2 linked regions of the Archangium violaceum genome follow. The protein of the gene in region 1 interacts with the protein of each later gene in a pairwise test. Links are inferred from orthologs where the notes say so. Each region holds a gene or a part of one and is shown on either strand. Other genes may lie near its edges.

Region 1 (4,084 bases):
CGGGCGGCGGCCTCGAGGCGGACCTCATCCTCCAGGCGCAGCATCTCCTTCTCGTCGGGCCCGCGAGGCGCCTCCACCGGCACCTGGCCCGACACGACCACCGCCTGCTCCGTCTGCCCGAAGAGCGACTCCGCCTCGTCTCCAGGGTCCGGCTCGGACAGGGCCGAGGCCCTCGGCGCGGCGCGCTCCGCCGGAGCCGGGTCCGGCGTGGCCGGGACGGTGGCCACCACCGCCTGCTCCGTCTGGGCGAACAGGTCCTCGGCATCGAGGGTGGACTGGAGCTTGCGCCCCTCGTCCGTCTTGGGCAGGTCGTCGAAGAGCGAGTGCTCCAGGGCGGCGTTGCGCACGGGCGCGGAGGACTTCTGGACGAGCCCCGGAGGCCCGGACCGCACGGGGGCTGGCTCCTCCACCGGCGCCTCCACGTCGTCCCGCACCGCGTACCAGGCCTCCGGGCCCGAGGGGGAGCGGATGACGGTGGCCACCTGCTCCACGAAGCCGGAGCCGTCCAGGGGAAGGGGCGCCACGGGGGCGGCGCTGCCGGGGACGGGCTCGCCGAGCAGCAGCACGCGTGCCAGCCGCATGTCCGGGTGCTGCCCGAGCTCCTCCAGGACGAGGGGGCCGCGCCCGCTCTCCACGCTCGGCGCCAGGATGATGAGCGCGGGCAGGTGATGGCCGAAGGCAATGAGGGCATCGGCCACGGAGGTGGCGAGGATGACCTCATAGCCCTCGCGCGCGAGCAGCCGGCGCACGGTGGCGATGGTGGCGATGTCGTCGTGGACGAGGAGGACCGATTCGGCCATTGGAAGCGGGCGCGAGTCTACAGCATGGCCGCCGGATCCACGTCGATCGTGACACGCACGGCGGACGGAATGTCCACCAGCTTCGCTTCCAGGCGGGCGAGCAGCGGGGCGAGCGCCGCATGGGTAGGGGCCTTGAGCAGCAACTGCCACCGGGTGCGGCCCCGGATGCGGGAGATGGGGGCGATGGCGGGCCCCAGCAGGCGCACCCCCCAGGAGGCGGGGGGCATGTTGCGGCCGATGAAGTCCCCGAGCAACCGGGCCACGCTGGCGGTCTGCTCGGCGCTCTCGCCCTCGAGGCGGACGGCGGCCATCCGGGTGTAGGGCGGCCAGGCGAGCACCTTGCGCCGCCCCAGCTCCCCCTCGGCGAAGCCGTCGAAGTCATGGGCGAGCATGCGCTTCACGGGCTCGGCGTCCGGGTTGTAGGTCTGCACCAGCACCCGGCCCGGGTCCTTCCCGCGCCCGGCGCGGCCGGCCACCTGGGTGAGGAGGTGGAAGGTGCGCTCGGAGGCGCGGAAGTCGGGGATGGCCAGCGAGGTGTCCGCCATCACCACGCACACCAGCGTCACCCCGGGGAAGTCGTGCCCCTTGGCCACCATCTGCGTGCCCACCAGGACGTCGATCTCCCGGCGGGCGAAGGAGGCGAGCAGCTCCGTGAGGCGCTCGGCGCTGGTGGCCGAGTCCCGGTCCAACCGGGCCACGCGGGCCTGGGGAATGCGCTCGGCGACCTCGGCCTCCACGCGCTCGGTGCCGATGCCCATCTTGAGCAGGGGCCCGGTGCACTCGCGGCAGTGCTCGGGCACCGGGTGGGCCACGCCGCAGTAGTGACACACCAGCCGGTTCTGCGAGCGGTGGTAGGTGAGGCACACGTCACACTCGGAGCACTTCACCGAGGTGCCGCACACCTCGCAGATGAGGAAGGTGCTGTGGCCGCGGCGGTTGAGGAAGAGGATGACCTGCTGGCCGCGGCCGATGGTCTCCGCCATGGCGTCGAGCAGCGGCGGGGAGAGGATGGGAGCCTCCTCCTGGGCGAGCGGCTCGCGGGGGCGCTCCTGGCGCAGGTCCACCAGTTGGATGGTGGGCATGGGCCGGTCGTCGACGCGGTTCTTGAGCTCCAGCTTGCGGTAGCGGCCGCGGCGGGTGTTCTCCAGCGTCTCGAGCGAGGGCGTGGCCGAGCCGAGCACCACCACGGCCCCGGCCTGCTTGGCGCGCACCACGGCCAGGTCGCGCGCCTGGTAGCGCAACTTGTCCTCCTGCTTGAAGGAGGGGTCGTGCTCCTCGTCCACCACGACGAGGCCGAGATTCTCCACGGGGGCGAACACGGCCGAGCGTACGCCCACGGCGATGCGCACCGAGCCCTTGCGCAGGGCCTGCCAGTGGAAGAGGCGCTCGCGGTCCTTGAGGGCCGAGTGCAGCACGGCCACGTCGGCGCCGAAGCGGCTGCGGAAGCGGCCCACGAGCTGGGGCGTGAGGGCGATCTCGGGTACCAACACGAGGCTGCCCTTGCCGTGCTCGAGCGCGCGCTCCACGGCGCGCAGGTACACCTCGGTCTTGCCGCTGCCGGTGACACCGTGGAGGAGGAAGGGCTGGAAGCCGCCAAGGTCAACGGCGGTGTGGAGCTCCGTCACCGCGGCGGCCTGCTCGGGAGTGAGCTGGTCGGGACGGCCCTGGGCGAGCCCCTCCTTCACCCCCGGGGCGATGACCTCCTCCTCGATGCGGACGAAGCCACGATCGACCAGCTTGCGCAGCGTCTCGCGGGCGCCGGGGATGGCATGGGCCACCTCCTCGATGGGGGCGCGGCCGCCCACCGCGAGGAGATAGGCGAGCGCGGCGGACTGCGCGGGGGCGCGGCGGAGGACGGCGGGCGCCTCGGGGACGAGCGCCACGGCGAACTCCTGCACGTCGGGCTTCGCCTGCTTCTCCTCCTCGGCCTTGGTGAGCCCGGGGGGAAGCGCGCTCTTGATGACCTCACCGAGCGGGTAGCGGTAGTGCTCGGCGGCGAAACGCAGGAGCGCGATGAGGTCCGGAGGGAGGGACGGCGAGTCCTCCAGCACCTTCATGATGGGCTTGAGCTTGACGCTCTCGCTCTCGGGAGGAGGCGTGGCGGGCCCGAGGAAGAAGCCGAGCGACATGCTGCGGCCGAAGGGCACGAGGATGCGCTGGCCCGGCGACAGACGGCCGGAGAGACCGTCGGGGACGACGTAGGTGAACTCGCCCCGGACAGGACGGCCGACGGCAACGGAGGCGAGGTTCGAGGGGCTCAAGGCGACAGGGGAGCACTGTAGCGGCGGCCTCTGACACCGGTAGTTTTCTGGCCACGGTGCACCCCGTGGACGCGCGCGATGTCCGGGAATGCACTGGGGGTGCTGGAGGCAGAAGGACGTCTTACGCGGAGCCCTGTTTCGTGGTGGTCAACGGGTGGGGTCCCCGAGGGTTCCACACGTACTCCTCGCTGAGCGTCAGCCGCATGTTGGTGAACCCGTGCCGCGCCACGAAGCGCTCGAAGCGCTCGGACACGGTCAGGACCCCCTGGAGCCCCCTGGGGTGGAAGATGTCCTCCCCCTGCCAGGTGCCCGACTCCAGGGTGAAGCCGTGAATGGCATCAATGCCCTCACAGCGGCACTCCTCACAGGTGGGAGTCTTCCCGTAACGAATGCGGCTGCGCGAAAGGTCCACCGCCGCGCGACCGAGGCAGGGCCTGACGGTGAAGTACTGAGGGACATTTGATGGCTTGGGGCTTCGCCGCTTCCTGCGCACCCGCATAACCTCCACTGGATGGAAGCCCTCGAGTCCCGTGAGGCCCTCGTCGCGCAAGGCCTGGGCCAACCGCTTGGACACAAGCAGGTCATCCCCGGAAAGATGAAGGAAATCCCCAAGTTCCTCACCGTGCAGCACCAGATCGACGCGATAGGGCGGCAGCCACGTCAGCATCCCGATAGGATCGCCGCACCGCGAGCAACGGGGGGCCTCTCCGAGGTTGATGGGCTCGACCGTATTGGCATCGGTATCGAAACGGGAGCCGTGGGCGTCTTCTTCCAGGTAGAAGAAGCGCGGTGGGACAGAGGGCTCAGAACCCATGAGGGAACCTCGCGCGAATCGCGCGTTACTCGGGCCGCTCGAAGCGGCGCGTCACCGTCATGGGGGCCTGCCTGCTGATGCTGAAGGTGCCCGGCTGCGTCCCCGGCTCCTTCCAGTATCCCCCCTGCTCGTCGAAGCCGAGCACCATGCACACCGGCATCTTCGCCCCGTTGGGCAACTCCGCCCGGGTCCAGTAGGTGTGGACCTTG
Region 2 (3,322 bases), 720 kb from region 1 along the record:
CCCGGAGCGGCCCGTCGCACTCGAGCTGCAGGTTGACGCGCGAGTCGCTCTTCTGCAGGGCGGCGAGCAGGGCGCCGGCGGTGAGGCCCTGCGCCATCAACGAGGCCGAGGCCGTCGCGGAGCGGTGCAGCTCGCGCGCCCGGCGAGCGAGCTCGCTGGCGGTGACGAGCACCACGCGCAGGTCGGTTTCCTTCAACAATCCACTGACGAGTTCATCGGCCATAGGTCGTGGAACTAGCGTGCCCACCCGCGCGCCGCTCGCCAATGACAATGAGCGCGAGGGCTCCCCCGTCCGGGGTCCGGGCGGAGGGGCCTCCTCGGAAGCATCGTCCTACCTAATACCTCCGTGTGCCCCGGCTGCCGTCCGCTGATGGAGGAAAGTGCTACCGCCGGGCGGGACCGGGCTATAACCCACTGTCCGTCCGTCCGTCTTCCGGAGTACCGATGAGCACCCACGCCGCAGCCGCCCCCGTCCAATCGCAGAAGACGCCGCTCCTCCAGTCCCGCCTGGGTTCGTTCCTCGCCGTGGTGCCGCTGAGCATCTGGGTGGTGAACCACCTGTGGGACAACCTCGCCGCCTGGCAGGGCGCCGAGGCCTGGCAGTCGGCGGTGACGCAGTACAAGCACCCGTACGCGCAGGCCGCCACGTTCCTGGTCGTCATCCTCCCGCTGCTGCTCCACACCGGGTGGGGCATCGTGAGGCTGCTGAGCTTCAAGCCGAACAACGCGGCCTACCCGTACTACGGCAACCTCAAGTACATCGTTCAGCGCGTGGCGGGCCTCGGCGTGCTCTTCTTCCTGGGCGCGCACATGTGGCTGGCCTTCCTGCACCCGCGGCTGGTGGAGGGTCACGCGGAGCCGTTCTCGGACATCGCGCGGGAGATGCACTTCCACGCGCCGACGATCATCGTCTACGTGCTGGGCGTGCTGGGCACGGCGTACCACATCGCCAACGGCCTGCAGGGCTTCGCCATGGGCTGGGGTCTGCTGGCCTCCGAGCGCTCCATGCGCCGTTTCGAGCCGTGGTCCATCGCCATCTTCCTGGTGCTGCTGGCCATGGGTTGGGGCGCCATCTTCGCGCTGTACAAGGCCGGCGCCGCCTACGGGTGAGCCCCTGTCCCCCTTCCTCCCTCTCCCCCTGGGAGAGGGTCGGGGTGAGGGTCTTCGCCGAAACAACCCCGCAACGACAACGGCCGCCCCGAACATCCGGGAGCGGCCGTTTCGCTTCCAGGCGGTCGGCCTAGAACGGGATGTCGTCGTCCCCGCCGCCGTTGCCGCCACCACCGCCGCCCATGCCGCCGCCGTCATCCATCGGAGGCGGGCCGTAGTCCTCGTAGCCACCGCCCTGCTGCTGGCCACCCCCGCGCTGCGAGTAGCCACCACCGCGGCCGCCACCACCACCGCCACCACCCGCGCCGGCGCCGTCACGGCCGCCGAGGAAGGTCACTCCGTTGGCCACCACCTCGGTGGTGTAGTTCTTGCGGCCTTCCTTGTCCGTCCACTCGCGCGTCTGCAGGCGACCCTCGACGTAGCACTGGCGGCCCTTCTTCAGGTACTCGCCGCAGAGCTCCGCGAGCTTCCCCCACACCACGATGCGGTGCCACTCCGTGCGCTCCTGCTTCTGGCCGTTCTTGTCGGTCCAGGTGTCGCTGGTCGCGATGCGGAAGTTGGCTACCGCCTGGCCGCCCGGGGTGAAACGCACCTCCGGGTCCGCGCCGAGATTGCCGATGAGGATGACCTTGTTGACTCCTCCAGCCATGACGCCTTCCTTTCTCTTCGAGGACCGACCCACCACGGGCCGGTCACATGCGTCCGATGCGGGAACAGAACCCGCATCGAGCTCGCCCTATAGCATACCGGGTGAGTCCCCACCTGAACAGGGATTCACCCGGTCATCCGTTGGCTGACAGGCGGACGAGCAGACAGCGGACCGAGCGCTTCACCCGCCCGGACGGGTCTCGGCGGTGCGCTCGGCGGGGCCGGGGCCCATGGGCACGGCGGCGGCCGGGGCCACCACCTGCGTGGGCACCAGCTGCTGGGGCTTGGGCGCCTTCTCCTCGGCCACCTTGCGCGACAGCGAGCCCTCCAGCGAGCGGGCGAACTCCACCAGCTTCGTGTCGGTGGAGCCCAGGCTCTTCTTCAGCGCCTTCCAGAAGGGGTGCTCCGCCTCGCCGGCCTGCACCAGCCCGCGCGCCAGCAGCGAGGTGGCCGCCTCGCGATCCTTCGCCGAGGCACCGCGCAGCGCCTGCACCAGTTCCTCCGGGGCCGTGCGCGCCACGGCGCCCAGACCCTCGACCATCTCCGACTCGGAGCCGACATCGCCCGAGGAGGCCCCGGACAGCTCGACGATGCGCGAGAGCGCCTCGGCGTTGCCGCTGGCGGCCAGCTCCACCATGCTGCCCAGCCCGGGCACCTCCACCGACAGCTCACGCGCCACCGAGCGCAGCCGGCCATACACCTCCGTACCGGCCGAGTAGCTGTCCAGCAGCGTGCGCACCCCGAGGTAGTCCTGCGGGTTGGACTGGTAGAGGCTCTCGGCCAGCACCGCGCGCACCGCGGGGTCCCTCTCGCTGCGCCACGCCGTGCGCAGGAAGCCGATGTTGCGCGGATCCCTCTGGCTGCCCAGTGCCAGGTACGTCTTCACCCGGCTGGTCACCTCGGCCAGGGGGCTGCTCGACTTCTCCTCGCTGGCGAGCTCCGCCACCGCGCGCCCGGGGCCCATCGTGGAGCCCATCGAGGCCACCGCCGCGCCCAGCGCGTCCAGCCCGCGCACCACCGGTCCGGAGCGGCCCGGGTAGTCGTTCACCATCATGGAGAAGATGAACTTCTCCCCACCGGCCGCCTGCACGTAGCCGCTGAGGGCCGACACGTTCTCCAGCGTGCCCGTCTTGGCGCGCAGCCGGCCCACGGCCTCGGTGCCATCGAAGCGGTAGCGCAGCGTGCCGTCCTTGCCGGCGATGCCCAGCGAGGACAGGTACTCGGGCGCCAGCGGGAAGCGCTCGTACATGTAGCGGAGGATCCGGTCCATCTGCGCGGCGGAGAAGCGGTTGGCGTCATTGAGGCCGCTGCCGTTCTTCATCACGTAGGTGCCGCGGGGGATGCCCACCTCGCGCGAGAGGAAGTCCTCCACCACGTCGATGCCCTTGGCGAAGGTGCCCGGCACCCCACGCGCCTCGGCGCCCATCGTCTTGAGGAGCGTCTCGGCGATGAAGTTGCTCGACACCTTGTTGAGGCGCTTGAGGATGACGTCGAAGGTCTCCGAGTGGGCCACGTACACCAGCCTGGCCTTCTGGGGCGTGACACCCGGCTTCACCTTGCCCTT

Evidence for each region. Proteins that work in one complex are often made in the same cells at the same time.
Region 2: the proteins of priA (region 1) and JRI60_RS43245 interact in binary tests that used the Escherichia coli proteins (3 or more experiments, as listed by UniProt). The link is inferred for Archangium violaceum from one-to-one orthologs.

The regions. Positions count from the first base shown.
Region 1 is NZ_CP069396.1:10,148,301-10,152,384, forward strand. What follows is about bases 440-3,398. They hold priA (replication restart helicase PriA), read right to left. Parts: upstream 3,062-3,398; coding sequence 818-3,061; downstream 440-817. Other genes in these bases: JRI60_RS40415 (hypothetical protein), read right to left, coding at 440-800; JRI60_RS53805 (hypothetical protein), read right to left, coding at 3,183-3,398. In the rest of the region: more of JRI60_RS40415, read right to left, coding at 1-439; more of JRI60_RS53805, read right to left, coding at 3,399-3,875; JRI60_RS40430 (hypothetical protein), read right to left, coding at 3,901-4,084.
Region 2 is NZ_CP069396.1:10,872,024-10,875,345, forward strand. The notes cover bases 1-2,760. They hold JRI60_RS43245 (single-stranded DNA-binding protein), read right to left. Parts: upstream 1,760-2,760; coding sequence 1,241-1,759; downstream 1-1,240. Other genes in these bases: JRI60_RS43235 (Hsp33 family molecular chaperone HslO), read right to left, coding at 1-223; JRI60_RS43240 (succinate dehydrogenase), read left to right, coding at 445-1,110; dacB (D-alanyl-D-alanine carboxypeptidase/D-alanyl-D-alanine endopeptidase), read right to left, coding at 1,940-2,760. In the rest of the region: more of dacB, read right to left, coding at 2,761-3,322. UniProt on the Escherichia coli protein: Plays an important role in DNA replication, recombination and repair. Binds to ssDNA and to an array of partner proteins to recruit them to their sites of action during DNA metabolism. Acts as a sliding platform that migrates on DNA via reptation.